3 regions of the Streptomyces sp. URMC 129 genome follow, and region 3 is predicted to be linked to each of the others. Evidence: predicted binding sites of a transcription regulator. Region 3 holds the regulator's gene; each other region holds the start of a gene.
What was found. Region 3 encodes HrcA, which represses chaperone genes, less so after heat shock. Its sites were predicted from a motif close to TTNGCACTCNGNNNNNCNGAGTGCNAA; they were not measured.

Region 1 (10,192 bases), on a different contig from region 3:
CAGCTCGGCCGCGACCTGAAGGCCGTCCTCGACGCCGCCGTGCCGGAGGGGCCCGTGGTGCTGGTGGGGCACTCGATGGGCGGGATGACGATGATGGCGCTGGCCGAGCAGTTCCCCGCGTACGTGGCCGAGCGGGTGGCCGGGGCCGCGTTCCTGTCCACCTCGGCGGGGAACCTGGCCGAGGTCACCTACGGCTTTCCCGCCGCCGCCGTCCGCGCGGTGCGCCGGGTGCTGCCGGGCGTGCTGCGGGCCCTGGGCACCCAACCGGACCTGGTGGACCTGGGCCGGCGGGCGGCCGGCGACCTGTACGCGGGGCTGGTGCGGCGGTACTCGTTCGGCGCGCCCGGCGATGTCGACCCCGGCGTGGTGCGCTTCGCGGAGCGGCTCATCGAGTCGGTGCCGGTGGACGTGGTCGCCGAGTTCTACCCGGCGTTCGGCCTGCACGAGAAGTGGCGGGCGCTGGAGCTGTTCAACGGAACGGGCGGGTCCGCCGCCGCGCCGCCCGTGCTGGTGCTGGCCGGGGACCGGGACGAGATCACGCCCGCCGCGCACAGCGAGCGCGTCGCCGCCGCCCTCCCCGCGGCGGAGCTGGTGCTGCTGCCCGGCGCCGGGCATCTGGTGCCGCTGGAGGCGCCGCGCGAGGTGAACGACCAGCTGGCCCGGCTGCTGGCGCGTAGCATCCAGACCCATGAGCCAGCTCTCTGAGGCGCCGGTGTCCTCGGCGTCGTTCACCGTCACCGGACCCGAGCGGATGCGGGAGGTGGGCCGGAAGCTGGCCGCGCTGCTGCGGCCGGGCGACCTGGTGCTGCTCACCGGCGAGCTGGGCGCGGGCAAGACGACGCTCACCCGCGGCATCGGGGAGGGGCTGGGCGTGCGGGGCGCGGTGACGTCGCCGACGTTCGTCATCGCCCGCGTCCACCCGCCGCTGGCCGGGGGCCCGCCGCTGGTGCACGTGGACGCCTACCGGCTCGAAGGCGGCCTGGAGGAGATGGAGGACCTGGACCTCGACGTGGCGCTGCCGGAGTCGGTGGTCGTCGTGGAGTGGGGCGAGGGCCGGGTGGAGGAGCTGTCGGAGCAGCGGCTGCACGTGGTGATCCACCGGGCCGAGGGCGCCGAGGGCCCGGACGAGGACGCGCGCGAGGTGACGGCCACCGGCGTCGGGCCGCGCTGGGCCGGGGTCGACCTGGCGTCGCTGGGCGCCTAGGACCGCCGCCCAGGCGCCCTAGGGAACGACGACGACGGGCACGCCGGTCCTGGCGAACAGCCACATCGCGTCGCCGTCCCGGCGGGTCTGCCGGATGCCGCCGGTGCGGGGCGCGGTCTCCCCGGCGTCGGGGGTGGCGCCGTCGAGGGCGGCGGAGAAGCCGAACACCGTGCCGTCGGCGGCCACGTGGAAGACGACCGCGTGCTCGATCGCCACCCCGTCCGAGCCGGTGCCCTGCGCGGCGCGCGAGCTGACGGCGTACGCGCCGGGCGGCGGGGCGACCTGGCTGGGGAACACCTCGTAGGTGTCGGTCACCACCTCGCCGGAGCCGGTCCCGCCGGTGTCGACCAGCCACACCCGCTGCTGCCCGAGGGCGTAGACGACGCGCTTGCCCTCGCCCGAGCCGGCCGGTACCGCGGGCCGGTCCCCGGCCTCCGGGCCGCCTCCGTCGTCGCCCGGTCCCGGGGACGGTGACGGGGACGGGGACGCGGCGGGCGGCGCCGTGGCGGGTGGGGCGTCGCCCGCGGACGCCTGGTGGGCGAGGAAGGCGACGACGCCGAGCGCGGCGACGGTCAGCCCGGTGACCACGGCACCGGAGCCGGAGGCTGGGGTAGGGCGCGCCACGGGTCTGCCGCCTTTCGCGGGCCGTGCCGGTGCACGGGCGGGGGTCCGGCGGCCGACGCTACCAGGCGACCGGGCGGTCCCCGGGGAGCCGTAGGCTTGCTGCGTGCTGCTGCTCGCCATGGACACCGCCACCCCGGCCGTCACCGTCGCCGTCCACGACGGCGCGGAGGTTCTCGCCTCCTCGGACGAGGTCGACGCCCGCCGGCACGGGGAGCTGCTGCTGCCCGCTGTGGACCGGGTGCTGGCCGCGGCGTCCCGTTCGCTCGACGAGGTGACGGCGGTGGTCGTGGGCACCGGGCCGGGGCCGTACACCGGGCTGCGGGTCGGGCTGGCCACGGCCGCGGCGCTGGGCGCGGCCCGCGCGATCCCGGTGCACGGCCTGTGCAGCCTGGACTCGATCGCGTGGGCGGCCGGGCTGGACGAGCCGTTCGTCGTGGCGACCGACGCCCGCCGCAGGGAGGTGTACTGGGCGCGTTACGCCGACGCGCGGACCCGGACCGGGGGCCCGGCGGTGGACCGCCCGGACGAGATCGCCGACCGGGTCGCCGGGCTGCCCGCCGTGGGCGCGGGCGCGCGGCTGTACGCGGCGGCGTTCCCCCGGCTGCGCGCCGATCTGCCGGAGCACGCCTCGGCGGCGGCGCTCGCCGCGCTGGCGGCGGAGCGGCTGGCCGCGGGGGAGGCGCTGCCCGAGCCCAGGCCGGAGTACCTGCGCCGCCCGGACGCGCGCGTGCCCGCCGGGTACAAGGCGGTCATCCGGGCATGACGCGCGAGATCGTGCTCCGCGCGATGCGCTGGTGGGACATCGAGCCGGTGCTCGCGCTGGAGGCGGAGCTGTTCCCGCTGGACGCGTGGTCCGAGGGCATGTACTGGTCGGAGCTGGCGGGCGCCGGCGGCCCGCACCGCACGCGCGGCTACCTGGTGGCCGAGGACGCCGACGGGAAGCTGGCCGGATACGCCGGGCTCGCCGTGGCGGGCGGGACGGGCGACGTGATGACGATCGGCGTGACCGGCGCTCACCAGGGCACGGGCCTCGGCGGGCGGCTGCTGGGGGAGCTGCTGGCCGACGCGCGGCGGCTGGGCTGCCGGGAGGTGCTGCTGGAGGTCCGCGTGGACAACGTGCGGGCGCAGCGCCTCTACGAGCGGTTCGGCTTCCGGCGGATCGGCGTCCGCCGCGGCTACTACCAGCCGGGCAACTTCGACGCCCTGGTGATGCGGCGCGAGCTGGCGCCCCCGGAGTCCGATGAAGAAGAAACGGCGGAACATGGCTGACGAACCCCTCGTCCTCGGCATCGAGACCTCCTGCGACGAGACCGGCGTGGGCGTGGTGCGCGGGCACACGCTGCTCGCCGACGCGGTGGCCTCCAGCGTGGACGACCACGCCCGGTACGGCGGCGTCGTCCCGGAGATCGCCAGCCGGGCGCACCTGGAGGCGATGGTCCCCACCATCGAGCGGGCGCTGAAGGAGGCCGGGGTCGCCGCCACGGACCTGGACGCGGTGGCGGTCACGGCGGGCCCGGGGCTGGCGGGCGCGCTGCTCGTCGGCGTCTCGGCCGCCAAGGCGTACGCGTACGCGCTGGGCAGGCCGCTGTACGGCGTCAACCACCTCGCCTCGCACATCTGCGTCGACCAGCTGGAGCACGGGCCGCTGCCGGAGCCGACGATGGCCCTGCTGGTCTCCGGCGGGCACTCGTCGCTGCTGCTGGCGCCGGACATCACGGCCGACGTGCGGCCCTTGGGCGCGACGATCGACGACGCGGCGGGCGAGGCGTTCGACAAGGTGGCGCGGGTGCTGGGGCTCGGCTTCCCGGGCGGCCCGGTCGTGGACCGGCTGGCGCGCGAGGGCGACCCGGGGGCGATCGCGTTCCCGCGCGGGCTGACCGGGCCGCGGGACGCGCCGTACGACTTCTCGTTCTCCGGCCTGAAGACGGCGGTGGCGCGCTGGGTGGAGGCGCGGCGGAACGCTGGGGAGGAGGTGCCGGTGGCCGATGTCGCGGCGTCCTTCCAGGAGGCGGTGACGGACGTGCTGACGCGCAAGGCGATCCGGGCCTGCCGGGACGAGGGCGTGGACCACCTGATGATCGGCGGCGGCGTGGCGGCGAACTCGCGGCTGCGGGCGATGGCCGAGGAGCGGTGCGCGGCGGCCGGGATCAGGCTGCGGGTGCCGCGCCCCGGGCTGTGCACGGACAACGGCGCGATGGTCGCGGCGCTCGGCGCGGAGATGGTCGCCCGGGGCCGGACCCCGTCCGCGCTGGACCTGCCGGCCGACTCCTCGCTGCCGGTGACCGAGACGCACGTGCCCGGGGCGCACCCCTGATGGCGGTGGCGCTGATGTGGGAGGCCCGCGCGGCGGCCGGCCGGGGCGGCGAACTGCTGGCGTGGGCGCGGGCGGTGCCGCTGGACCCGGCGCCGGTCCGCCGGGAGACGTTCACGGCGCCGGACGACCGGGTGCTGGTGATCACGTGGTGGGACGCGGAGTTCTCCGCCGAGCTGCCCGAACTCCCGGAGCCGCCGTCCGCGCTGCTCCACCGGGAGGTCCACCGCTGGCGCTTCGCGCCGGTCGCGGACTGATTCCGCCGCGGCCCCGCGCCGGTTCCGTCGCCGGGGTCAGGCTGCCGGGTGGCCGATCAGGGCCGTGGGGGTCTGGCCGACGCGGGTCACGAAGAGCGTGCTCGCGTTCGGGCCGGAGGGGCGCAGACGGGCGCGGAGCTCTTCGGGGGTGACCGCGAAGCCGCGCTTCTTGATGGTCAGGGTGCCGACGCCGCGCTCGCGCAGCAGGGCCCGCAGGCGCTTCACGTTGAACGGCAGCACGTCCGTGATCGCGTAGGCCGTGGCGTACGGCGTCGGCCGCAGCTCGTCGCCGGTGACGTACGCGATGGCCGGGTCGAGCAGGCGGCCCCCGACCTGGTCCGCGACGTCCGCGACGAGGCCCGCGCGGATGACCGCGCCGTCCGGCTCGTACAGGTAGCGGCCGGGCGGTCCCGCGGCGGCCCGGCGGCCGGTGCCGGTCAGGGTGTGGCCGCCGGGCAGCAGGGTGGCGCGGCGGGGGGCGGCCTGGCCGGTGCCGAACCACAGCACCGCCTCCTTCACGTCCCCCCGGTCCGAGACCCACTCCGCCTCGGCCCCCGCCGGCACCGCCTCGTGCGGCACGCCCGGGGCGACCTTCAGGGCCGCGTACGGGACGCGGGAGGCCAGCTCCACGGCCCAGGACAGCGGCGGCGAGTACGCCTCGGGGTCGAAGATCCGGCGGCCCCCGCCGGCGCCGCGCCGGGCCGGGTCGGCGAACACCGCGTCCCAGCCCCGGACATCGGTGTCCTCCACGGCCGCGCGGCGCACGGTGACGCGGTCGGCGAGGCCGAGCGCCGCCGCGTTGGCCTCGGCGACCGCGCAGGCGAGCGGGGAGCGGTCCACCGCCAGGACGGTGAGCCCGGCCCGGGCGAGCGCGAGGGCGTCGCCGCCGATGCCGCAGCACAGGTCCGCGACGCGGGTGACGCCGAGCGCGGCGAAGCGCCGGGCGCGCCAGGCGGCCACCGGGGCGCGGGTGGCCTGTTCGACCCCGTCGGGCGTGAAGTACATCCGCTCGGCGTCGGGGCCGAACTTCGCGGCGGCGCGCTGCCGCAGCCGCGCCTGGCCGATGGCGGCGGCGACCAGCTCCGGCGGGTGCTCGCGGCGCAGGCGGGTGGCGACGGCCAGCTCCCGGGCGGGGTCGAGGTCGCGGAGCCCGGCCAGCAGCCGCCGGCCCGGCTCGGTCAGCAGGGCGAGGAAGGCGTCGAGGGCGCCGGGGGCGTCGGGGTGGGAGGTGCGTACGGCCACACGGGTCATTCTCCCCGCCGGTCCGGAAGGGCGTCCGGGGGTGCGGGCAGCGCGATGGCAGCATCCCGAAGCATGAGGATTATCGGACAAGTAGGACTAAATGATTGTCGGGTGAGACATAGGGTCCGGCGGTGCGGGGCGCTGGGCGGCGCGACGATACTCGCCCTCGTCTGCTCGGGAGCCGGGGTGCCGCCGGAGCTCCTGCCCGGGGGCTCCGGGGGCGGCGGGCAGGGCCTGCTGTCCGTGGTCGACGCCGCCCCGCCCGGCGAGGCCGTGCTCGGTCTCGGCGCATCGCAGCGTGCCCAGGCGCGCAGCGTCGCGGACGCGCTGGGCACGTACGCCAAGAAGCTGGAACGCGCCGAGGCGCGCCGCGTCGCCACCGCCAAGCGGTGGGGCCTGCGGAAGGCTCCGCTGCTCCCGCCCGCGCCCCCGGAGAAGAAGCCCGAACTGACCAGCGAGCCGGGCCACATCACCGGCTCCGGCCTGCCCCCGGTCATCGTCAGCGTGCCCACCGACGAGAAGGTCGTCTTCCTCACCATCGACGACGGCGCCGAGAAGGACCCGGAGCTGCTGAAGATGATGCGCGAACTCGACGTCCCCTACAGCGGCTTCCTCACCGACTACGTCTCCCGCGACGACTACGGCTACTTCCGGGAGGCCTACGAACTCGGCGCCGGCATGCACAACCACTCCGTCAACCACCGCGAGATGCCCACCCTCAGCTACTCCGAGCAGCGCGAGGAGATCTGCCACCAGCAGGACGTCCTGGAGAAGGAGATCGGCGAGCGGCCCACGCTCTTCCGGCCCCCGTACGGCGCCTACGACCGCGACACGCTGCGCGCGGCCAAGTCCTGCGGCATCCGGGTGATCCCGCTGTGGGCGGAGGAGGCGTTCCCCGATCGCATCGAATACGGGCGCGCGGACCAGAAGTTCCACCCCGGAGACATCATCCTCACCCATTTCCGCGGCGACGACGTGTGGGACGGCGACATGGCGGACATGATCCGGCGCGTGGTCAACGCCGCGACCGAACAGGGTTTCGCCATCGCGCGGTTGGAGGACTACGTGTAGCCCCGGCGCACGGCCGCGCCCGCGCGACGCGGCCACCGGTCACTTGGCACTCTAGTTGACTGAGTGCTAACGGCCGCCTAGTCTCGACCTGGCACTCTCCTCGCGTGAGTGCCAACGCGCGACAGGCGGATCCGGCACCCGCGACGACGGGTCCACCACGTCGCCATCCAGCCATTGATAACCCCGTGAGATCTCCGAAGGGGGAGGTCGGATCGTGACGACCGTCAGCTCCAAGGTTGCCATCAAGCCGCTTGAGGACCGCATTGTGGTCCAGCCGCTCGACGCCGAGCAGACCACGGCCTCGGGCCTGGTCATTCCGGACACGGCCAAGGAGAAGCCCCAGGAGGGCACCGTCCTGGCCGTGGGCCCGGGCCGCTTCGAGGACGGGAACAGGCTGCCGCTCGACGTCAAGGTCGGCGACATCGTTCTCTACAGCAAGTACGGCGGCACCGAGGTGAAGTACAACAACGAGGAGTACCTCGTGCTCTCGGCCCGCGACGTGCTCGCGATCATCGAGAAGTAATTCCGGCACCGACGCTCACATCCGCGCCCCGGGACCCGCGCTCATCCAGAGACAGCCGGGGCCGGGGCGCGGTTCGTTTACCGAAGAACACACGAGGGACACCCACACCCATGGCGAAGATCCTTAAATTCGACGAGGACGCCCGCCGCGCCCTCGAGCGCGGCGTGAACCGACTCGCCGACGCCGTCAAGGTCACCATCGGTCCCAAGGGCCGCAACGTCGTCATCGACAAGAAGTTCGGCGCGCCCACCATCACCAACGACGGCGTCACCATCGCGCGCGAGGTCGAGGCGGAGGACCCGTTCGAGAACCTCGGCGCCCAGCTTGTGAAGGAAGTGGCGACCAAGACCAACGACGTCGCCGGTGACGGCACCACCACCGCCACCGTGCTGGCGCAGGCGCTCGTCCGCGAGGGGCTGCGCAACGTGGCTGCCGGCGCGTCCCCGTCGGGTCTCAAGCGCGGCATCGACGCCGCGGTCGCCGCCGTCGCCGAGGACCTGCGCGCCAGCGCCCGGCCGATCGACTCCAAGGAGGACATCGCCGCCGTGGCCGCGCTGTCCGCCCAGGACAAGCAGGTCGGCGCCCTGATCGCCGAGGCGATGGACAAGGTCGGCAAGGACGGCGTGATCACCGTCGAGGAGTCCCAGACCTTCGGTCTCGACCTCGACTTCACCGAGGGCATGGCCTTCGACAAGGGCTACCTGTCGCACTACTTCGTGACCGACCAGGAGCGCATGGAGGCCGTCCTCGACGACCCCTACATCCTGATCAACCAGGGCAAGATCTCCTCCATCCAGGACCTGCTCCCGCTGCTGGAGAAGATCATGCAGGCCGGCGGCTCCCGCCCGCTGCTGATCATCGCCGAGGACGTCGAGGGCGAGGCCCTGTCCACCCTCGTGGTCAACAAGATCCGCGGCACGTTCCACTCGGCGGCCGTCAAGGCCCCCGGCTTCGGCGACCGCCGCAAGGCGATGCTCGGTGACATGGCCGCGCTCACCGGCGCCACCGTGATCTCCGAGGAGGTCGGCCTCAAGCTCGACCAGGTGGGCCTCGACGTGCTGGGCACCGCCCGCCGCGTCACCATCACCAAGGACGACACCACGATCGTCGACGGCGCCGGCCGGTCCGAGGACATCGAGGGCCGCGTCGCGCAGATCAAGGCCGAGATCGAGACCACGGACTCGGACTGGGACCGCGAGAAGCTCCAGGAGCGCCTCGCCAAGCTCGCCGGCGGCGTCTGCGTGATCCGCGTCGGCGCGGCCACCGAGGTCGAGCTGAAGGAGAAGAAGCACCGTCTGGAGGACGCCATCTCCGCCACCCGCGCGGCGGTCGAGGAGGGCATCGTCCCCGGCGGCGGCGCCTCCCTGGTGCACTCCGCCAAGGTGCTGGACGGCGACCTCGGCAAGACGGGCGACGAGGCCACCGGCGTGGCGATCGTCCGCCGCGCCGCCGTCGAGCCGCTGCGCTGGATCGCGGAGAACGCCGGCCTGGAGGGCTACGTGATCACCTCCAAGGTGGCCGAGCTGGACAAGGGCCAGGGCTTCAACGCGGCCACCGGCGTCTACGGCGACCTGGTCAAGGACGGCGTCATCGACCCGGTGAAGGTGACCCGATCCGCGCTCCAGAACGCCGCCTCCATCGCCTCCCTGCTGCTCACCACCGAGACCCTGGTGGTGGAGAAGAAGGAGGACGAGCCGGAGTCGGCCGGTCACGGTCACGGCCACGCGCACTGACCGCGGGCCGTGGCCCCGGCGGGGTCGTCCTGCCCGCCGGGGCGTCGGCTACAGCTCCACCAGGCCCACCTGGGCCAGCAGGCCGAGCTGGTCCCAGTTCCACCAGGCCTCCGCGATCCGGCCGTTCCGGAAGCGGTGGGTGACATGCCCGGAGATCCGCACCGGGCGGCCGGTCGGGGCCAGCCCCATGAACTCGGCCGAGTGGGTGCCCGTCGCGGTGAACCGGGTGATCACCAGGTCGCCCTCGGCCACCTGGCTCTCGATGATGAACGTCGGCCGGAACGCCCGGATGTACTTGGCCGCGTCCTCCTTGGACTCCGCGAGCCCGAGCGGGTCGACGGAGCTGCCCGGGTCGTGCTCCCGGTAGTCCTCCGTGCACAGCTCGTCCACGGCGTCCACGTCCCCGCGGTTCACGGCCCTGTCGAAGAAGCGCCGGACGGCCTCCTTGTTGAGCTGCTCGTCCCGCACCACGTCCAGGTCGGTGAACTGCGGCGTCCCGTCGCAGAGCGCCACCATCTCGCGGAAGATCCGGTCGGTCTCCGGGAGTTCGGAGTTCCGCCGCGCCTCCTCGTACGAGGGGAACTCGACGATCTCGACGATGTGGGTGCCGTCGGCCCGGTCCCGGCCGACGATCGAGTGGGTCGCTGTCCGCTTGCCCCGGGTCTGCTCGACCCAGGTGTCCATGAGCCGATTCAGTTCATCGACTCTGCTGGTCTTGCAGTCGATCACCTGTACGAAAGTCATGGCGTGTCCGTGTCTGTGAGCGCGTATGCGTACCACGTCCAGCCTAATACTTTATGCCCGATTTATCCGCTCCGGCCGGGTCCGTACTTCCGGCCCGCCCGCGAGGACAGCCCGCCCACCGCGCCGCGCGGGGCCAGCCGGGCGGCGCCCATGAGCACCTTGTAGCGCGCGTCGGGGATGGAGACCGTCCGGCCGCGGGCCAGGTCCTTCAGAGCCGCGTCCACCACGCGGTCCGCCTCCAGCCACATCCAGCCGGGGACGTTGTCCGTGCCCATGCCCGCCCGCTGGTGGAACTCCGTCCGCACGAACCCCGGGCACAGCGCCATCAGCCGCACCCCGCTGCCCGCCAGGTCACGGGCCGCGCCCTCGGTGAACTGGACCACCCACGCCTTGGAGGCGCCGTAGGTGCCGCGCGGCAGGAACGCGGCCACCGAGGCGACGTTCACCACGCCGCCCCGCCCGCGCCGCCGCATCGGTCCGGCG
Region 2 (10,192 bases), on a different contig from region 3:
TCGATCAGCCCGGCCGGGCGCTGATCGCCCTGGACTTCGACGGCACGCTGGCCCCCATCGTGGCCGACCCCGAGCAGGCACGGCCCCACCCCGACGCGGTGCCCGCGCTGGCCCGGCTCGCCGGGCGGGTGGCCGCCGTCGCCATCGTCACCGGCCGCCCGGCCCGGGTCGCCGTGCGCCTCGGCGGCTTCGCGGACCACCCGGAGCTGGCCGGTCTGGTGGTGCTCGGCGCGTACGGCGCGGAGCGCTGGGACGCCGCCACCGGTGAGCTGCGGACCCCGCCGCCGCACGCGGGCGTCGCCGCCGCCCGCGAGGAACTGCCCGCGCTGGTCGCGGAGTCCGGCGCGTTCGTCGAGGACAAGGGCAACGCGCTCGCCGTCCACACCCGCCGCGCCCCCGACCCGGCGGACGCCTTCGCGGCCCTGCGCGACCCGATGGCGGCGCTGGCCGCCCGCCACCGCCTGACGCTGGAACCCGGCCGCCTGGTCCTGGAGCTGCGCCCGCCGGGCATGGACAAGGGCGCGGCCCTGACCGCCCTGGCCCGCGACACGAACGCGGCGGCGGTGCTCTACGCGGGCGACGACCTCGGCGACCTCGCCGCCTTCGAGGCGGTCGCGGGGCTCGCCGGGAGCGGCGTGCCGGGCCTGCGGGTGTGCAGCGGCAGCGCGGAGGTCGCGGAGCTGACCGCGGCGACCGACCTGACCGTCCCCGGCCCCGCGGGCGTCGCCGCCCTGCTGTCCACCCTGGCCGACCACATGAGCTGACCCCGGCGGCACCGGCGGCCCGGCGGCCCGGCGGCCGACCGGGCTCAGCCCTCCCGCAGGGCCGCGAGCTGGTCCAGGAACCAGGCCTGGGGCGGCAGGGCCGTCGCGGCGGCGGACAGCCGCTTCGCGCGCCGGGACCGCTCGTCCTCGGGCATCGACAGGGCCTCGTGGAGCGCCTCGGCGGTGGCGGCGATGTCGTAGGGGTTCACCAGCAGGGCGTCCTCGCCCAGCTCGGCCGCCGCGCCCGCCTCGCGGGACAGGACCAGGGCGCAGCCCTGCTCGGAGAGGACCGGGACCTCCTTGGCGACCAGGTTCATGCCGTCCCTGATCGGGTTCACCAGCGCCACGTCGGCCATCCGGTAGGCCGCCAGCGAGCGGGCGAAGTCGTCCTTGACGTGCAGCACCACCGGCGTCCAGCCGTCCGCGCCGAACGCCGCGTTGATCTCTTCCGCCACTCGGGTGACCTCGGCGGTGTAGTCGCGGTAGACGGCCAGGTCCTGCCGCGACGGGTACGCGAACGCCACGTGCGTCACCTTGCCGCGCCACTGGGGGCGGTCGGTCAGCAGCCGGCGGTAGGCGTACAGGCCGCGCACGATGTTCTTCGACAGCTCCGTGCGGTCCACCCGGACGATCGTCCTGCGGTCCCCGACCTGCTCGCGCAGCGCCGCCAGCCGCTCGTCCACGTCCGGGCGGAACGCCCGCTCCCGCAGGAAGGCGGCGTCCGCGCCCAGGCCGTGCACGCCCAGCCGCGTCGTGCGGCCCTCGTGGGTGACGGACAGCCCGTCGACCTCGGCGCCCAGCACGGCCGCGCAGCAGTCCGCGAACGCCCGCGCCCACCGCTCGGTGAGGAACGCGGCGCGGTCGGCGCCCAGGATGCCCAGCAGCACCTGGCGGGCGATCGCGTCCGGCAGCACCCGGTACAGCTCGGGCGGCGCCCACGGGGTGTGCGAGAAGTGCCCCACCCGCAGGTCGGGACGGCGCGCGCGGAGCAGCCCGGGGACCAGCGACAGGTGGTAGTCCTGCACGAGCACGGCCGAGCCCGGCGCGGCCTCCTCGGCCAGGGCGTCGGCGAAGGCCGCGTTGTACTCCTCGTACGCGGCCCACTGCTCCTCGAAGCCGGTGTCGAAGACGGGCTCCAGCGGCGTCTGGTACAGCAGGTGGTGGACGAACCACAGCACGGAGTTGGCGATGCCGTTGTACGCCGCGTGGAACGTGGCGGCCGGGATGTCCAGCATCCGCACCGCCTGGCCGCCCGTGTCGGCCGGATCCAGCCGGGCCCCGGCCCGGCGCGCGGCCTCGCGGTCGCCGTCCCCGAGCGCCGCGCACACCCAGGTGCCCGCGTCCCGGTCCAGCGCGCTCAGCCCGGAGACCAGGCCCCCGCCGCCGCGCTTGGCGGTGAGCGAGCCGTCCCCGGCCACCGCGTAGCTCACCGGACCGCGATTGGAGGCCACCAGCACGCTCATCGTCGGTCTCTCCGTCCACCAGGGGGGTGTCTCGGGCGGAGGCTAGCCAGTCCCACCTGTCAGGAAACGTGTGTTCTGTCACAGACGCCCCCGGTTTCACCCCTGTGGGGGCGGAACCGGGGGCGCGTGGCCGGTCGCCGGGGGAGTCCCGGGTGTCCTACGCGGCCTGGCGGGCGGCGTACTCGGGGATGGTGGCCATCGGGGGCCGCTCCTCCGCGTTGATCGGGTGCGTCAGCGGGGCGAAACCGCCGTCGTCCGTGCGTTCGAACTGGGTGAGCCCGAGCCGGATGGGCATCACCGAGCCCGGCAGCCGGCTCTGCGCGGTGCGCATGATCGCGGCGGCCATCCGGCCCAGGGCCTGGCCGTCCTGGTGCCGGTGCTTGCGCACGCCCACGTCGACCTGGGCGAGGGCGTCCAGGCCCGCCAGGTTGAGCGTGTCGATGAGCAGCCCGAGCTCCACGCCGTACCCGACGGGGAACGGGAGCCGCTCCAGCAGCGAGCGGCGGGCCGCGTACTCACCGCCGAGCGGCTGGACCACGCCCGCGAGCTGCGGCCAGTGCAGGTTGAGCAGGGGGCGGGCGACCAGCTCGGTGACTCTGCCGCCCTGCCGGGCCTGGGAGGGCTGATCACCCAGGGGCCGGTCGTACATCGCCTTCACGAGCTGCACGCTCGGCTCCGTGAGCAGCGGGCCGAGGATGCCGGAGACGAATCTGGAGTCGAAATCCTTCAGGTCGGCGTCGACGAAACAGACGATCTCGCCGCTCGTGGCCAGCAGCGAGCGCCACAGCACCTCGCCCTTGCCCGGGACGGTCGGCATCCGCGGCAGGATCTCGTCGCGGTGCACGACCTTGGCGCCCGCCGCGGCGGCCACCTCGGAGGTGCGGTCGGTGGAGCCGGAGTCCACCACCATCAGTTCGTCGATCAGTGGCACGTCCTCCATCAGGTCACGCCGGAGCGCTTCCACGATGGCACCGACGGTCGCCTCCTCGTTCAGCGCGGGGAGGACCACGCTGATGCTGCCTGCCGCGCCTGCTGCCCGCTTCGCGTTCAACAGCTGCGGCATAGAGCGGTCAGCGGCGTCCCAGGACCGGCGGCTCAGCCACTCCTCTGCCTCTTCCAGCACGAATGTCGCTCCTGTTCGCGTTCGGCCATATTTACTCCGTATGGCCGTATCTGCCCCTTCCTGGCGGAGTCCGAACCCGACGGGACCAGGTTTCTTTCTGTGATGTCGCGGTCCCTTTCCTTGTCTCGCGGATCGGACGGCCCGGGCCATTGTGCGGGCCGTCCGTTACAGTCTCGAACAGCGCAGGTGTCCTCCGCATATCGGGAAGCCGCGCATACAACCACATACCGCTCATCCAGAGGGGCAGAGGGAACGGCCCGTTGAAGCCCCGGCAACCCTTCCGCCGGTCTCGTGACGATTCGAGGCTCCCGGTGGGGAAGGTGCCAAATCCGTCCTGCGGCGAGAGCCGCCGCGGGGAAGATGAGGAGAAGGGCCTCCGCACATGTCTGTGCTCACAGCGACCGGCGCCGATCGCGCCGCCACCCCCGCCATCGACCTCGGCCCCGCCGTGGCGTTGTCCTGCCGGGAATGCGGCGAGAGGTTCGGACTCGCCCCGATCTTCGCCTGTGCGTCCTGTTTCGGGCCGCTGGAGATCGCGTACGACCTTCCCAGCGGCGACCCCGAGGCGCTGCGGCGCCGGATCGAGGCCGGTCCGGCCAGCATCTGGCGTTACGCTCCGCTGCTGCCCGTGCCCGCCGACGTGGCGGACAAGCCCAACCTGAACCCGGGCTGGACCAAGCTCGTCAAGGCCGACCGGCTCGCCGCCGAGCTGGGCGTCACCGGCGGCCTGTACGTGAAGGACGACTCCGGCAACCCCACGCACTCGTTCAAGGACCGCGTGGTGGCCAACGCCGTGGAGGCCGCCCGCGCCTTCGGCTTCACCACGCTCTCCTGCTCCTCCACGGGCAACCTGGCCGGCGCGGTCGGCGCGGCGGCGGCCCGCGCGGGGCTGCGCTCGTGCGTCTTCATCCCGCACGACCTGGAGCAGGGCAAGGTCGTCATGGCGGCCGTGTACGGCGGCGACGTGGTCGGCATCCAGGGCACGTACGACGACGTGAACCGCTTCTGCAGCGAGCTGATCGGGGACCCGGCCGGCGAGGGCTGGGGCTTCGTGAACGTCAACCTCCGCCCCTACTACGCGGAGGGCTCCAAGACCCTGGCCTACGAGATCTGCGAGCAGCTCGGCTGGCGGCTGCCGGACCAGCTGGTGGTGCCGATCGCCTCCGGCTCCCAGCTCACCAAGATCGACAAGGGGCTGAAGGAGCTGATCGCCACCGGCCTGGTGGAGGAGAAGCCGTACAAGATCTTCGGCGCCCAGGCGGCCGGCTGCTCGCCGGTCTCGCAGGCGTACAAGGCCGGCCACGACGTGGTGCGGCCGGTGCGGCCGGACACGATCGCCAAGTCGCTGGCGATCGGGAACCCGGCGGACGGCCCGTACGTGCTGGACATCGCCCGGCGGACGGGCGGCGCGGTCGAGGACGTCACGGACGAGCAGATCGTGGACGCCATCCACCTGCTGGCGCGCACCGAGGGTGTCTTCGCGGAGACCGCGGGCGGGGTGACGGTCGGGGTGACCAGGAAGCTCATCGAGTCCGGTGCCCTCGACCCCTCGCTGACGACGGTCGTCCTCAACACCGGCGACGGCCTGAAGACTCTGGACGCGGTGGACTCCACCGCTCGTCCCTCCGCCATCATCCGTCCGAATCTTGACGCGTTCCGAGAGGCTGGCCTCGCATCATGAGCGTTACCGTCCGCATTCCGACCATCCTGCGCACGTACACCGACGGTAAGGCGGAGGTCGCCGCCGAGGGCGCGACGCTCGGCGACGTGCTCGCCGACCTCGACCGCGCCCACCCGGGCATCGCCGCCCGGGTCCTCGACGAGGACGGCAAGCTGCGGCGATTCGTCAACGTTTATGTGAACGACGACGACGTCCGCTTCACGGAAGGTCTGAAGACGCCCACCCCGGACGGCGCAGGCGTCTCGATCATCCCGGCCGTCGCGGGCGGCTGACGGCCCGTCCTTCACCGCGGCTCCACGACCGCCCCCGCGACCCCGGTCGCGCGGGGCGGTCGGCCACGACGTGGCGCTAGAGTGGCCCTGGTCTCATCCCGTACGTGTGCCACCCGCATATGAATTCTCGTCACTTCGCACTAAGAATGCGATGAAAATCGGTGCACCAATTGTCGGGTTAGCACTTTTGGGTAGGCAAAAAACATTCAACTTTCAGCTAATTTGCGGTCTTTGCCCGTTCTGGGTGGCCAAGAATTCTCTCCCGAATGGCCTGTTGCACTGGGCGTCCGTCCAGATACATTCAGCGGCGGTCGACGCGTTCCGGCGCACACCCCCCAACCGCCAGGGGGTGGGGTCTGAGAGGTCTGACCCGGGCCCGCGAAGTGCGGTCCCGTGAAAGGGCCAGCAAAATGGGGAGTTAGGAATGGCTCAGGGCACCGTCAAGTGGTTCAACGCGGAGAAGGGCTACGGCTTCATCGCGGTCGACGGTGGTGCGGACGTGTTCGTCCACTACAGCGCGATCCAGATGGACGGCTACCGCACCCTGGAAGAGGGACAGCGGGTGGAGTTCGAGATCTCGCAGGGACAGAAGGGGCCACAGGCCGACATGGTCCGAGTGACCGCCTGAACCGCCGACCGTACCGCGGCTCGTCACCAGGGCCCGCACCCGAGACTCGGGTGCGGGCCCTGGCCATGTCCCCGCCCCCCACGCCTGCCTGCTTGCACTCTCGGGGGCCGAGTGCTAATCATGGGCTTAGCACTCGGAAGGTGAGAGTGACAAGCAAGGACCGGTTCGGTGAGGTCCACGGGCCGGGCGGAGCAAGGAACCGCCCGGCCGGGGACCGTCCGTCGCGGGCGCCAGCGCGGTCCGGAGCAATCCACCCCCGGTTTGGGAGGACCACTTCACATGGCCAAGATCATCGCGTTCAACGAGGAGGCGCGGCGCGGCCTTGAGCGCGGGATGAACCAGCTCGCCGACGCCGTCAAGGTCACGCTCGGCCCCAAGGGCCGGAACGTCGTGCTGGAGAAGAAGTGGGGCGCCCCCACCATCACCAACGACGGTGTCTCGATCGCCAAGGAGATCGAGCTCGAGGACTCGTACGAGAAGATCGGCGCCGAGCTGGTCAAGGAAGTAGCCAAGAAGACGGACGACGTGGCCGGTGACGGCACGACCACCGCGACCGTCCTGGCGCAGGCGCTGGTCCGCGAGGGTCTGCGCAACGTCGCCGCCGGCGCCAACCCGATGGCGCTGAAGCGCGGCATCGAGGCCGCGGTCGAGAAGGTCTCCGAGGCCCTGCTGAACCAGGCCAAGGAGGTCGAGACCAAGGAGCAGATCGCCTCGACCGCCTCCATCTCGGCCGGCGACACCCAGATCGGTGAGCTGATCGCCGAGGCCATGGACAAGGTCGGCAAGGAAGGCGTCATCACCGTCGAGGAGTCGCAGACCTTCGGTCTCGAGCTGGAGCTCACCGAGGGCATGCGCTTCGACAAGGGCTACATCTCCGCCTACTTCGCGACCGACATGGAGCGCATGGAGGCCGAGCTCGAGGACCCGTACATCCTCATCGTCAACTCCAAGGTCAGCGCGGTGAAGGACCTGCTGCCGCTGCTGGAGAAGGTCATGCAGTCCGGCAAGCCGCTGCTGATCATCGCCGAGGACGTCGAGGGCGAGGCCCTGTCCACCCTGGTGGTGAACAAGATCCGCGGCACCTTCAAGTCCGTCGCCGTCAAGGCGCCGGGCTTCGGCGACCGCCGCAAGGCCATGCTCGGCGACATCGCGATCCTCACCGGCGGCCAGGTGATCTCCGAGGAGGTCGGCCTCAAGCTGGAGAACGCGACGCTCGACCTGCTCGGCCGCGCCCGCAAGGTCGTCATCACCAAGGACGAGACCACGATCGTGGACGGCGCCGGCGACAGCGAGGCGGTCCAGGGCCGGGTCAACCAGATCCGCGCCGAGATCGACTCCTCCGACTCGGACTACGACCGCGAGAAGCTCCAGGAGCGCCTGGCGAAGCTGGCCGGCGGCGTGGCCGTCATCAAGGCCGGTGCCGCCACCGAGGTGGAGCTGAAGGAGCGCAAGCACCGCATCGAGGACGCGGTGCGCAACGCCAAGGCCGCCGTCGAGGAGGGCATCGTCGCCGGTGGTGGCGTGGCCCTGCTCCAGGCGTCCAGCGTCTTCGAGAAGCTGGAGCTGGAGGGCGACGAGGCCACGGGTGCCGCGGCCGTCAGGCTGGCGCTGGAGGCCCCGCTGAAGCAGATCGCCGTGAACGCCGGCCTCGAGGGCGGCGTCGTGGTGGAGAAGGTGCGCAACCTGACCCCGGGCCACGGCCTGAACGCCGCGACCGGTGAGTACGTGGACATGCTGGCCTCGGGCATCATCGACCCGGCCAAGGTCACGCGCTCCGCGCTGCAGAACGCGGCCTCCATCGCGGCTCTGTTCCTGACCACCGAGGCCGTCATCGCCGACAAGCCGGAGAAGGCCGCCGCCGGTGCGGGCGACGCGGCCGGCGGCATGGGCGGCGGCATGGACTTCTGAGTCCGCGCCACGCCTTCCCGGCACCGCCGGACAGGTGAAGAGGGCGGCACCCCCACCGGGGGTGCCGCCCTCGCCGTTTTCTCGTGGTGCGGTGGTGCGAAGAGCGGGAGTCAGGCGATCAGAGGGTGATGCCCAGGGTCGCCAGCAGGTGCAGGAGGGCGTCCACGGTCGGCTGGACTCCGAGGTCGACCTCCGCGGCCGAGGCCGAGCCCGCCGAGCCCAGCAGGGCGATGCCGGTGATGATCCCGACGGTGGCGGCGGCCTTGACTCCGAAGCTGCGCATGTTTCGCACGGTGTCTCCCTTTCACAGTGGGGGTTGAGTGAGACGCCTGAAACGATGGTCTGTTGGTGTTACCGGCAGATGAAATGAGCCATGATCGCAGCCGCAAACCGCCCATTCGATGGATATGCGTCTACCGATGCTGACGTATCGGCCACGTGGTGCAAAAAAGTGGCTAAGCGCGGCCCGCCGCCGACAGCGCCGCGCGCAGGTGGCCGCGGGATTCGGTCAGCAGCCGGCCGGCGGTCGGGGCGTCGACCCCGCCGAGAATGGTCAGGATGGCGTGCTTCACCTCGCCGCCGGTCGCCGTCAGGGCGGACTCGATCACCTCGTCCGGCGCGCCGGTGGCCAGGCGCACGATGCGGCGCGAGCGGGCGCGCAGCTTCTCGTTGGAGGCCCGCACGTCCACCATCAGGTTCCCGTAGGTCTTGCCGAGCCGGATCATGCTGATGGTCGAGATCATGTTGAGCACGAGCTTCTGCGCGGTGCCCGCCTTCAGCCGGGTCGAGCCGGCGATCAGCTCGGGACCCACGACCACCTCGATGCCGTGCTCGGCGGCGGCGGCCAGCGGCGAGCCCGCGTTGCACGACAGCCCGATGGTGAGCGCGCCGCGCGCCCTGGCGTGCTCCACCGCGCCGACCGCGTACGGCGTGCGCCCCGAGGCGGAGATGCCGACGACCACGTCCTCCGGCGCGAGGCCGTGCGCGTCGAGGTCGGCCGCCGCCAGCGCCCGGCTGTCCTCCGCGCCCTCCACCGCCGCGACCACCGCCGCCGGGCCGCCCGCGATCAGGCCGACGACCTCCCCGGGCGCGGTGTTGAACGTGGGCGGGCACTCGCTGGCGTCCAGCACCCCCAGCCGCCCGGCCGTGCCCGCGCCCAGGTAGAGCAGCCGGCCGCCGCGCGCCATGCGCTCGGCCGCCGCGTCGACGGCGGCGGCGATGCGGGGCAACTGGGCGGCCACGGCGCCGGGGACGGTCGCGTCCTCGGCGTTCATGGCACGGGCGATGTCGAGCGTCGAGCGCTGGTCGATCTCGGCCAGCTCGGGTCGGTACGCCTCGGTCGTCAGCGATTCGAACTCGGTGGACATGAGGGGGCTCTCTCGGGGGGTGCGTGGGGGGCCGCGGGGTCAGCGTTCCCGCGGGGCATGGCGGTGCGCCAGCGCCTCGTAGCTGGCGTGCAGCGCGGGGGCGGCCACGTCGTAGGTGCGCTGGGCGACGCCGATGAACAGGCAGTCCACCACCAGGAGCTGGCTGGTGCGGCTGGACATGGCGGCCGGGCGCAGCTCGCTCTCCCGGGCCGTGGAGGTGGTCAGCACGTGGTCCGCGTAGTGCGTGACCTCGCCGTCCGGGCGGCCGGTCACGGCGACGGTGGTGGCGCCGCGGTCGAAGGCGGCCCGGAGCGGCTCGATGACGTCCACCGTGCGGCCGGAGTGGGTGATGGCGACGGCGACGTCCCCGGTGCGCAACTGGACCGCGGTGGTGACGGCCAGGTGCGGATCGGTGTGCGCGTGGGCGACGAGCCCGATGCGCAGCAGCTTCTGGGCCAGGTCCTGGGCGACGAGCGAGGAGGCGCCGATGCCGTAGACGTCGATGCGGCGGGCGGCGGCCAGCGCGGCGACGGACGCCTCCAGCTGGGCGATGTCGAGGGCGCTCGCCGTGTCGGTGAGGGTCTGCCGCTCGTCCGCGGCGAGCTTGGCGACGACGTCGCGGAGCGGGTCGTCCACCGAGATGTCGGCGGTGACGGCCGGGGCGGCGCCGGACGCCTGCTGGGCGGCGAGCCCGGCGAGGGCCAGGCGCAGGTCCCGGTACCCGGGGTACCCCAGGAGGCGGGCGGTGCGCACGACGGTGGCCTCGCTGGTGCCGGTCCGCTCCGCGAGGCCGGTGACGGTGAGCGCGGCGCAACCGGCCGGGTCCCCGGCCACGGTCTCCGCGACGCGCTGCATGGAACGGGTCATGGACGGCGCCATGGTGCGCACCTTCGCGGCCAGCGCGCCCGGCTCGGGTGGAGCGGGCCGGGGCGCGACGGCGACGGGACGGGATCTGCCGGCCCGGCGGACGGAATTTTCCTTCATCG
Region 3 (10,192 bases):
GATCCGGGTAGCGCTGCGAGAAGTGGGTCAGGACCAGGTGCCGCACCCCGCTCTCGGCGGCGGCGCGGGCCGCCTGCCCGGCGGTGAGGTGGCCGTACTCGTGGGCCAGCGCGGTGTCCGCGCGCAGGAAGGTGGACTCGATGACCAGCAGGTCGCATCCCTCGGCCAGCGCGTACACCCCGTCGCACAGCCGGGTGTCCATGACGAACGCGAAGCGCTGGCCCGGCCGTTCGGCGCTGACCGCCGCCAGGGGGACGCCGCGCAGGTGCCCCTCGCGCTGGAGCCGCCCCACGTCCGGGCCCGCGATGCCGTGCGCGGCGAGCCGGTCCGGCAGCATCCGGCGGCCGTCCGGCTCGGTCAGCCGGTAGCCGAAGGTCTCGACCGGGTGGGACAGCCGGTGAGCGGTCAGCGTGAACGCCGGGGACCGGTCGAGCACCCCCTCGCCGGTCACCGGCCGGGCCGTCACGCGCGCGGTGTCGCGGTAGGCCGTGGCGTGCCGCAGCCGGTCGAAGAACTCCTGGCCGCTCGCCGGATAGTGGGCGGGCACGGCGTGCGGCACCTGGTCGAGGCTGATGCGCTGGACCACCCCCGCCAGGCCGAGCGAGTGGTCGCCGTGGAAGTGCGTGACGCAGATCCGGGTGAGGTCGTGCGCGCTGATCCCGGCCAGCAGCATCTGCCGCTGGGTGCCCTCGCCGGGGTCGAAGAGGATCGCCTCGGTGTCCCAGCGCAGCACGTACCCGTTGTGGTTGCGGTGCCGGGTGGGCACCTGGCTGGCCGTGCCCAGCACGACCAGCTCACGCGCGGCCACGGGGGCGGCGCCTAGCCGGGCGGCCAGGCCAGGCCGCGCCCGGCCAGCACGTGGGCGTGCGCGTGGAAGACGGTCTGGCCCGCGCCGGCGCCGGTGTTGAACACCACGCGGTACCCGTGGCCGTCGACCTCCTCCTCGGCGGCCACCTCGCCCGCCTCCCGCAGCACGTCGGCGGCCACCGCGGGCTCGGCGGCTGCCAGGGAGGCGGCGTCCGGGTAGTGGACCCGGGGGATGACCAGGACGTGGCAGGGCGCCTGCGGGTTTATGTCCCGGAACGCGACGGTGGTCGCCGTCTCCCGGACGATCGTCGCCGGCACGTCGCCCGACACGATCTTGCAGAACAGGCAGTCGGCCTGCGGTTCTCCCGCGTCTCCCGCCATCGCCGGGGCCCTCCTCGAAAGGCGTCGTCGCACGCGTACCCCCCGGATGCTACCCGCTGCCCGCCGCCGCCCCGCCCCACGCCCGGCGCCCCGCGTGGCACGGCCTAGGATGCGCCGGGTGCGGGGAGAACGCGTGTGCGTGGCCGGGGCGTTGGGGGTCAGCGCGGCCGGTCCCGCCGTCTTCCGGGCCGCGTTCGGGATCGCCGTCGCCGTCAACGCGTGGCTGTATCTGCCGGATCTGGCGGACGCCTACTACACGGACGCCGCCTTCCACTTCGGCTATCCGCCGCTGACGTTCGTCCGGCCGCCGTCCGGGCCGTGGCTGCGCGCGGTGTACGGCGGGATGATCGTCACCGGGCTGCTGATCGCGGCCGGGCTCTGGTACCGGGCGGCGTGCGCGGTGTTCTGCGCGCTGACCACCTATGTGTTCCTGCTGGACTCGTCGTTCTACCAGAACCACGAGTACCTGCTGTCGCTGCTGTCCTTCCTGATGATCTTCCTTCCGCTGCACGCCCGTTGGTCGCTGGACGCGCTCCGGCGCCCGGCCGTGGCGTCGCCCACCGTGCCCGCGTGGGTGGTGTGGCTGCTGCGGTTCCAGATCGGCGTGCCGTACGTCTTCGGCGGCCTGGCCAAGCTCAACGGCGACTGGCTGCGCGGGGAGCCGCTGCGGGGCTGGCTCGCCGACCGCACCGACGTCCCCCTCGTGGGCCGGTTCTTCACGCGGGAGCCGGTCGTCCTGGGGATGGCGTACGGCTCGCTGGTCTTCGATCTGGCGGTCGTCGGCCTGCTGTCGCACCGCCGCACGCGCCCGTACGCGTTCGCCGCCGCCGTCTGCTTCCACCTGGCCAACGCCCGGCTGTGGGGCCTGTTCGTCTTTCCGTGGCTGATGATCGCGGCGACCACCGTCTTCTTCCCGCCCGACTGGCCCGCGCGCCTGCGGCACCGGCTGACCGGCCTCCCCCCCGGCGAGCACCGCGAGCACCGCGAGCCCGGCGGCCCCGGCGGCGCCCGCGCCCGCCCCGGCCCGGATGGCGCCCGCCCTGGCCCTGGCCCTCGCGGCCTGGGCGGCGGTCCAGGTGCTGCTGCCGCTGCGCCACCTCCTCATCCCCGGCCCGGCCAACTGGACGGAGGAGGGCCACCGTTACGCCTGGCACATGATGCTGCGCGGCAAGGAGGGCACCGCCGCCTTCGCCGTCGACGACGGCCGGCGCGCGTGGTGGGTCGACACCGCCGACTATCTGACGCCCGAGCAGGAGGCCCGCCTCGCGGGCAGCCCCGAGCGGATCGTGCTCTTCGCCCGCTTCCTCTCCCGGGAGTTCGGCGGCGCCCGGGTCACGGTGCGCGCCTGGGTGTCGCTCAACGGCCGCGACCCCGCGCTGCTGATCGACCCCGAGGCCGATCTGTCCCGGGTCTCCCTGCCGTGGTGGGGTCACGCGGACTGGATCCTGCCGCTGAGGGAGCCCCTGGAGGAGCCGCTGAACGCGCCGCGGCCCGGTCGCTGATCATTACCACTGGGAAAAGATTCCGCCAAGGACCTGCGGATTCCGCGATGTTTTCGCGAAACTGGAGCCCAGCGCGGCGTCACAGTCGATGCCGCGGCCCAGGAGGATACGAAGCCGATGCACGCGGGCCACGTCATCCGCAGGCTCCGCTTCACCGTCGCCGTCGATCCCGGCAGCGGTGAGGTCTCCGCGCGCCACATCCCGGTCGGGCCGCCCGCCCCGGCCGGCCTGTCGACCGTGCTGGCACCGCTGGTGGCCGCCTCGGCTCCGGCCCCCGGTGACTCCCTGAGCTACGCGCGGCTGCCCGGCGACGGCGGCGCGGTGCTGTGCCACACCCCCGCCAAGGGCGGCGAGGCCGACGTGCTGTTCCTGCCGAACGGCGCCGCCGTCGACCTGCCCGCGATGTGGCCCATCGACCTGTGGCGCTCCCCCACCTGGCGCCCCGCCCGGCCCGCCGACACCGTGCCGCGCCCGGCCATGGAGATCACCGACGGCCGCCTGGCGGACTTCGCGCGGGCCCGGCAGGCCCGCATGATCGCCTTCCTCAGCGACGTCCGCCGCCTGTTCACCGGCCCGGCGCCCGGACCGCCGATCGTCGTGGCCGAGGAGGAGCAGTCCGCCGTCGCGCTGTGGGTCGCGCTCGCCTGCCGCTTCCTGCACCGCTTTGTGGACGAGGCACACGCCAGGTCCCTGACGTTCACCACGCGCGCCCGGCGCCCGTACGAGGCGCGGCAGCAGATCGTCGGCGTCGGCCCGGACAGCGAGTTCGACCGCAAGGACCACGAGACGCTGCGGCGCTTCCGGGTGCACGACGGCCTCGGCGGCGACGGCAGCCCGGCCGAGCCGGACCCCTGGGTGGCGAAGGCGGCCCGCGTCTGGCTGCGGGAGCTGCCCGGACGCTCGGGCCCGCTGCCGCAGAGCCCGCCGCCCAGCACACCGGAGCGGCTCCGCCTGGCGGCGGAGCGGCTGCGCGGACGCCCGCACCAGCTCCACGGCACCGGCCTGTACCGGGTGCTGGCGGCCCGGCTGCCGGAGGGCAGGCCGACCGACCCGGACACCCTGCTCCTGATGTACGAGCTGGTCTGGGGCACGGCGGGCCCCGACCTGAAGGGCGCGCTGGAGATCGCCCGCACCTGCCCGCCCGACCTGGTCGTGGCCGCCCGCCTGCACCTGTGGCTGACGTCCTGGCTCAGCCGCCCCGGCGAGATCACGGACGACCGCTGCGCGCTGGCCCGCGAGCTGCTGCGGCACGAACACGCGTACCGGCTGGACGCCACCAAGCGCGCGGTGGCCGAACTCCTGGTCCGGGGCCAGGACATCACGAGCGGCGGCGCGACCGCCGACGCGGCCGAGCGCCTGATCCGGGCCCGCCTGAACCGCCACGACACCCCCCTCACGACGGAGCTGCTCGCCTGGGCCCGCCGCCGGCTCCGCCGCTACGAGGAGGGCGCCCGCCTCTGATCAGGGGGCCGGCGGGACGAGGCCGTCGAGGACGCGGTCCAGGCCCCAGCGGAACTGCTCGGTGGTGATGAAACGGGCCATGACGTCCGCGCCGGCGGCCGTGCGCGGGTAGGTCTCCGCGGGGACGGCGTCGAAGGCCGCGCGGCGGGCCGCGACGCGTTCGGCCTCGGGCGGGGCGGGGCGGGCCGGCCGGGGTCGAGTTCGGCGGCCTCCAGGGCGATCGCGCCGAGGACGTAGACGATCAGCAGGTAGGAGGCGCGGGCGGCATCGCGTTCACCGAGGCCGGCCTCGGCGAGGAGGCCGAGCAGCGCCTCGCCGAGGGCGAGCGCGCGGGGCCCGTCCATGGGGGCACCGAGGAGCACGGCGGTGGCGCCGGGGTGGGCCGGCAGGCGGGAGCGCAGCCGCAGGGCGAGGTCGTGCAGGCGCTGCCGCTCCCTCGTCGGACGGCCGTCGGACGCGCTGGCACTGGCCTCCGTGCCGCCGATCCTCGCCGGACTCCTGGTCCCCCTCGGCGCCCCCGGCGCCGACCAGGCCAACTTCGCCGGATACGTGCTCTGGAGCCTGTGGCTGATCACCCTGGGCATCGGCCTCCTGCGCGGCCACCCGGCCACGGCCCCGGCCACGGCCCCGGCGCGGACCCCGGCGCGGACGGGAACGAGCTAGTCCCAGCGGCCCGTCCGGCCCAGCAGCAGGGCTGCGGCGGCCGTGCCCGCCGTGGAGGTGCGGAGGACCGTCGGGCCCAGGCGGTACGGCCCGGCGCCGGCCGCGGCGAACGCCGCCAGCTCCTCCGGTGCGACGCCGCCCTCGGGGCCGACCACCAGGACGATCTCGCCGTCCGCCGGGAGCGGGGCCGTGGCCAGCGGCTCCGTGCCCGACTCGTGCAGCACCGCCGCGAACGCCGCCCCGGCCAGGACGTCGGCCACCTGCCGCGTCGACATCAGGTCCGTGACCCGCGGGACCCGCAGGCGGCGGGACTGCTTGGCCGCCTCCCGGGCCGTGGCCCGCCACTTCGCCAGGGCCTTCCCGCCGCGCTCGCCCCGCCACTGCGTGACGCAGCGGGCCGCAGCCCACGGCACGACGGCGTCCACCCCGGTCTCCGTCATGGTCTCCACGGCCAGCTCGCCCCGGTCGCCCTTGGGCAGCGCCTGCACGACCGTCAGCGCGGGCCTCGGCGGCGGGTCGTGCCGCACCTCGGCCACCGTCACCAGGAGCCGGTCCTTGCCCTCGACCGCCGCGACCGTGCCGGACACGCCGCCGCCCTCGCCGTCGGTGAGGACGACCGCCTCACCGACCCGCAACCGGCGGACCGACACCGCGTGCCGCCCTTCGGGACCGTCGAGCGCGACCGTCCCCCCGGGGACGGCCGTGCCGACCCCGGCCCCGGCCAGGAAAACGGGGGCCGTGCTCACCGGCCGTTGAACGCGTCCTTCAGACGCGAGAACAGCCCCTGCTGCCCCGGCTGGAACTGGCCCAACGGCCGCTCCTCACCGCGCAGCTTGGCCAGGCGGCGCAGCAGCTCCTCCTGCTCCGGGTCCAGCTTGGCGGGCGTCTGCACCTCCACGTGCACCACCAGATCGCCCCGCCCGGTGCTGCGCAGGTGCGAGACGCCGCGGCCGTGCAGCGGGATCGACTGGCCGGACTGCGTGCCGGGCCGGATGTCGACCTCCTCCATGCCGTCCAGCGTCTCCAGCGGCACCTTGGTGCCCAGCGCGGCGGCCGTCATGGGGATGGTGACCGTGCAGTGCAGGTCGTCGCCGCGGCGCTGGAAGACGGGGTGCGGCTTCTCGCGGATCTCCACGTACAGGTCACCGGCCGGGCCGCCACCGGGGCCGACCTCGCCCTCGCCCGCGAGCTGGATGCGGGTCCCGTTGTCCACACCGGCCGGGATCTTCACCGTCAGCGTGCGCCGCGAACGGACCCGGCCGTCGCCCGCGCACTCGGGGCACGGCGTCGGCACGACCGTGCCGAAGCCCTGGCACTGCGGGCACGGCCGCGACGTCATGACCTGACCCAGGAACGAGCGCGTGACCTGGGAGATCTCGCCGCGCCCCCGGCACATGTCGCACGTCTGGGCCGAGGTGCCGGGCGCCGCGCCCTCGCCGTTGCAGGTGCCGCAGACGGTGGCCGTGTCGACCTGGATCTCCTTGGTCGTGCCGAACGCCGCCTCGTTGAGGTCGATCTCCAGGCGGATCATGGCGTCCTGGCCGCGCCGCGTACGGGACTTCGGCCCGCGCTGCGAGGCGGTGCCGAAGAAGGCGTCCATGATGTCCGAGAAGTTCCCGAAGCCGCCGCCGAAGCCCGCCCCGGGACCGGCCGACGCGCCGCTGCCCAGCGGATCGCCGCCCAGGTCGTACATCTGTTTCTTCTGCGGATCGGAGAGCACCTCGTACGCGGTGTTGATCTCCTTGAACCGCTCCTGGGTCTTCGGGTCCGGATTCACGTCCGGGTGCAGCTCGCGCGCAAGCCTGCGGAACGCCTTCTTGATCTCTTCCTGGGAGGCGTCCCGCTGCACACCGAGAATCGCGTAGTAGTCGCCCGCCACCTAGTTCTCCGCGAGGATCTGTCCGACGTAACGTGCCACTGCGCGCACCGCTCCCATCGTTCCGGGGTAGTCCATGCGGGTCGGTCCGACCACGCCGAGCTTCGCGACCGCCTCGTCTCCTGAACCGTAACCGACCGAGACGACCGATGTGGACGTCAGGCCCTCGTGAGCGTTCTCATGCCCGATACGGACCGTCATACCCGAGTCCTTCGCCTCCCCGAGCAGCTTCAGGAGCACGACCTGCTCCTCCAGCGCTTCCAGCACCGGCCGGATCGTCAACGGGAAATCCTGGGCGAAGCGGGTCAGGTTGGCCGTGCCGCCGATCATCAGCCGCTCCTCGGTCTCCTCCACCAGAGTCTCCAGCAAGGTGGACAGCACCGTCGAGACCGTCCCCCGCTCGTCGACGTCGAACGAATCCGGCAGATCCGCGACCAGACGCGGCACCTCGGGGAACCGCTCGCCCGCGATCCGGCTGTTCAGCCGGGCCCGCAGATCGGCCAGCGAGGTCTCGCCGAAGGGCGCGGGGCAGTCGATCATGCGCTGCTCGACCCGCCCGGTGTCCGTGATCAGCACCAGCATCAGCCGGGCCGGGGCCAGCGACAGCAGCTCGACGTGGCGCACGGTCGAGCGGCTGAGCGACGGGTACTGCACGACGGCCACCTGCCGCGTGAGCTGGGCCAGCAGCCGGACCGTGCGGCCCACCACGTCGTCGAGGTCGACGGCGCCCTCCAGGAAGTTCTGGATGGCGCGGCGCTCGGGGGCGGTCAGCGGCTTGACGTCGGCCAGCTTGTCGACGAACAGCCGGTAGCCCTTGTCCGTGGGCACCCGGCCCGCGCTGGTGTGGGGCTGGGCGATGTACCCCTCCTCCTCCAGCGCCGCCATGTCGTTGCGCACGGTGGCCGGGGAGACCTGCAGATTGTGCCGCTCGGTCAGGGCCTTGGAGCCGACGGGCTCCTCCGTGCCCACATAGTCCTGGACGATGGCTCGCAACACCTCGAGCCTGCGCTCACTGAGCATGCCGCACACCTCCCGTCCGGCCGTTCGACTGCCGCCCTGGCACTCCACCGCTCCGAGTGCCAACCCTGCTCCAGTGTACGGCCGGGTAGCACGGCCAGGGAACGAGCAGTCCTGCATCAACGTTCTCCCGAGACGTTAACGTCGCAGCATGGAGACCAGTTGGGAAGAGGTCGCGTCCGGCGTCCTCCGGATCCGGCTGCCGGGCTGGGACGAGACGGTGGGCGCGGTGGCGGGGGCGGACGGGGTGCTGCTGATCGACGCCGGGCCGTCCCGGACCGCCGCCGAGCGGCTCGCCGCGCGGCTCCGCGCCCTGCTCGGGGCCCCGGTCACGCGGGTGGCGATCACGCATCCGCACTTCGACCACATCCTCGGCCTGGCGGCCTTCCCGGGGGCCGAGGCGTACGGGGCCGCCGGGCTCGGCGCGCACCTGGCGGACGGCGGGCGCGCGGCGCTGGCGGCGGACGCGGTCCGGCACGGCGCCGACCGGGCGGCGGCGGAGACCGACGCGACCGCCCTCGCGCGGGCCTGGCACGAGGTGGACGGGCAGCTCGCCGTCGACCTGGGCGGCGGGCGGCGGGCCGTGCTGACGGACCTGGGCGCCGCGCACTCCCCGCACGACCTGGCGGTGCTGGTGCGCGGCGGCGACGGCACGCCGCCCGTGGTGTTCTGCGGCGACCTGGTCGAGGAGTCCGGGGAGCCGCAGGCCGGTCCCGACGCCGACCCGGCGCGCTGGCCGGCCGCGCTGGACCGGCTGCTCGCGCTCGGCGGGCAGGACGCCCGGTACGTGCCGGGGCACGGCGCGGTGGTGGACGCGGCCTTCGTGCTGGCCCAACGGGAGACGCTCGCCCGCCGGTTCGGCGGCGCGCCGTGATCGAATGAGGGCATGCGCAGCAGACAGTACGGACCTGATCTGACGCCGCCGTGGAAGCGGCCGAAGCCCGTGCCCGAGGTGCCCGCCGACCCGGGCCTGGTCGTGGAGGAGGCCGCCACCGGCTTCTGCGGCGCGGTCATCCGCTGCGAGAAGACGGCGCAGGGGCCGACCGTGACGCTGGAGGACCGGTTCGGCGCGCACCGGGTCTTCCCGATGGAGCCGCGCGGCTTCCTGCTGGAGGGCCGGGTCGTCACCCTGGTCAGGCCCGCCGCCGGCGCCGCCACCCGGGCGCCGTCCGCCCCGGCCCGCACCGCGTCCGGCTCGCTCGCCGTCCCCGTCGCCCGCGCCCGGGTCGCACGCGCCGGGCGCATCTACGTGGAGGGCCGCCACGACGCGGAGCTGGTCGAGAAGGTGTGGGGCGACGACCTGCGCGTGGAGGGCGTCGTCGTGGAGTACCTGGCGGGCGTCGACGACCTGTCGGCGGTCGTCCGCGACTTCGGCCCCTCGGCGGCGGCCCGGCTCGGCGTGCTGGTGGACCACCTGGTGCCGGGCTCGAAGGAGTCGAGGATCGCGGCGGAGATCACGGACCCGCACGTGCTGGTCGTCGGCCACCCGTTCATCGACATCTGGGCGGCCGTGAAACCGGCCTCCGTCGGGATCGCCCGGTGGCCGGACGTACCGCGCGGCCAGGACTGGAAGACGGGCGTGTGCCGGGCCCTGGGCTGGCCGGAGAACACGGGCGCGGCCTGGCAGCGGATCCTGGGCGCGGTCCGGGACTACCGGGACCTGGAGCCGGGCCTGCTGGGCCCGGTCGAGCACCTGATCGACCACGTCACGGTCGGCGGCCCGACCGGCCCGGGTCCGTACACCTAGGACCGCTGTCCCCCGGATGTTCCCGGGCCACGGCGGCCCCTCCCGGACACCGGGTCCGTGGGGAGGACGCCGGGCGGTGACCCCACCGTACGGGCTGCGACCCGGTGCCGTGCCGCGGCGCATGGGTCACCTCCCAGGCCCCGAGGGACCTGGGGGAGCCGGACGACGCGGCCTGCTCCTCCCCCGGCCCGGCGCCCGGGAGGGGCCCCGCCATCCCGGGAGACAGGCCCTGGAGCGTGTCGCGGAACCGCCGGACGGCCGTCGATCCCCTGTCGGTACGCCTTCGGAAGGGGCTCGACGGCGCCTTCGATCACGGCCGGAACGGTGCCCCTCCCGGCTTCCGCAACGCAGCGCTCGGCGAGAACGGGCAGGCGATCGGCGTCCTCGGGCGCGAGCAGGAACGCCGCCTCCCGGCCGAGCACCTCGTCGGCCGCGTATCCGAGCAGGTCCCCGGCCTCGCGGGTCCAGCTCACGATGGCGCCGCGGGCGTCGAGCAGCAGGGCCGCGCCGTCCACCACGTCGGCACGAGCGTCGAAGATCGCCACCGCGAGCCCTCCCGGATGCCACCTTTTGTGACCAAATTACCCGTATCCGGGGGAGGCGCGACCCGGGAAGGCGCTGCCCGGCGGTGACGGTCCGGCGGTGCCGGACAATGGGGGCATGCCCTCCACGCTCCCCGACGGCGAACCCGTCCCCGAGGACGGCGCGCTGCCCGCGTCCGCCCTGGCCGGGGCCGCC

Region 1: groES (co-chaperone GroES) is a predicted target of HrcA. The motif match lies at 6,753-6,779, and genes of this name have one in related genera.
Region 2: groL (chaperonin GroEL) is a predicted target of HrcA. The motif match lies at 6,023-6,049, and genes of this name have one in related genera.

The regions. Positions count from the first base shown of each region.
Region 1 is NZ_JBPQTQ010000002.1:51,255-61,446, forward strand. It holds gene ACSNOC_RS00940 (alpha/beta fold hydrolase) at 1-705, shown strand, start outside; gene tsaE (tRNA (adenosine(37)-N6)-threonylcarbamoyltransferase complex ATPase subunit type 1 TsaE) at 689-1,204, shown strand; gene ACSNOC_RS00950 (hypothetical protein) at 1,223-1,828, opposite strand; gene tsaB (tRNA (adenosine(37)-N6)-threonylcarbamoyltransferase complex dimerization subunit type 1 TsaB) at 1,932-2,591, shown strand; gene rimI (ribosomal protein S18-alanine N-acetyltransferase) at 2,588-3,097, shown strand; gene tsaD (tRNA (adenosine(37)-N6)-threonylcarbamoyltransferase complex transferase subunit TsaD) at 3,090-4,142, shown strand; gene ACSNOC_RS00970 (hypothetical protein) at 4,142-4,396, shown strand; gene ACSNOC_RS00975 (class I SAM-dependent methyltransferase) at 4,433-5,647, opposite strand; gene ACSNOC_RS00980 (polysaccharide deacetylase family protein) at 5,750-6,709, shown strand; gene groES (co-chaperone GroES) at 6,924-7,232, shown strand; gene groL (chaperonin GroEL) at 7,343-8,965, shown strand; gene ACSNOC_RS00995 (ester cyclase) at 9,014-9,709, opposite strand; gene ACSNOC_RS01000 (SDR family NAD(P)-dependent oxidoreductase) at 9,772-10,192, opposite strand, start outside.
Region 2 is NZ_JBPQTQ010000099.1:12,337-22,528, reverse strand. It holds gene otsB (trehalose-phosphatase) at 1-764, shown strand, start outside; gene ACSNOC_RS19875 (alpha,alpha-trehalose-phosphate synthase (UDP-forming)) at 809-2,227, opposite strand; gene ACSNOC_RS19870 (glucosyl-3-phosphoglycerate synthase) at 2,385-3,350, opposite strand; SAM riboswitch class I at 3,579-3,717, shown strand; gene thrC (threonine synthase) at 3,733-5,031, shown strand; gene ACSNOC_RS19860 (ubiquitin-like small modifier protein 1) at 5,028-5,303, shown strand; gene ACSNOC_RS19855 (cold-shock protein) at 5,728-5,931, shown strand; gene groL (chaperonin GroEL) at 6,211-7,839, shown strand; gene ACSNOC_RS19845 (hypothetical protein) at 7,958-8,122, opposite strand; gene murQ (N-acetylmuramic acid 6-phosphate etherase) at 8,295-9,206, opposite strand; gene ACSNOC_RS19835 (MurR/RpiR family transcriptional regulator) at 9,246-10,190, opposite strand.
Region 3 is NZ_JBPQTQ010000135.1:579-10,770, reverse strand. It holds gene ACSNOC_RS23345 (ribonuclease Z) at 1-808, opposite strand, end outside; gene ACSNOC_RS23340 (HIT domain-containing protein) at 820-1,188, opposite strand; partial or broken gene ACSNOC_RS23335 (HTTM domain-containing protein) at 1,073-2,053, shown strand; gene ACSNOC_RS23330 (hypothetical protein) at 2,217-2,690, shown strand; gene ACSNOC_RS23325 (GTPase-associated protein 1-related protein) at 2,808-4,151, shown strand; gene ACSNOC_RS23320 (TetR/AcrR family transcriptional regulator C-terminal domain-containing protein) at 4,127-4,540, opposite strand; gene ACSNOC_RS23315 (hypothetical protein) at 4,518-4,814, shown strand; gene ACSNOC_RS23310 (16S rRNA (uracil(1498)-N(3))-methyltransferase) at 4,811-5,560, opposite strand; gene dnaJ (molecular chaperone DnaJ) at 5,557-6,693, opposite strand; gene hrcA (heat-inducible transcriptional repressor HrcA) at 6,694-7,710, opposite strand; gene ACSNOC_RS23295 (MBL fold metallo-hydrolase) at 7,859-8,581, shown strand; gene ACSNOC_RS23290 (DUF3097 domain-containing protein) at 8,594-9,454, shown strand; gene ACSNOC_RS23285 (hypothetical protein) at 9,451-9,927, opposite strand; partial or broken gene ACSNOC_RS23280 (coproporphyrinogen-III oxidase family protein) at 10,115-10,192, shown strand, end outside.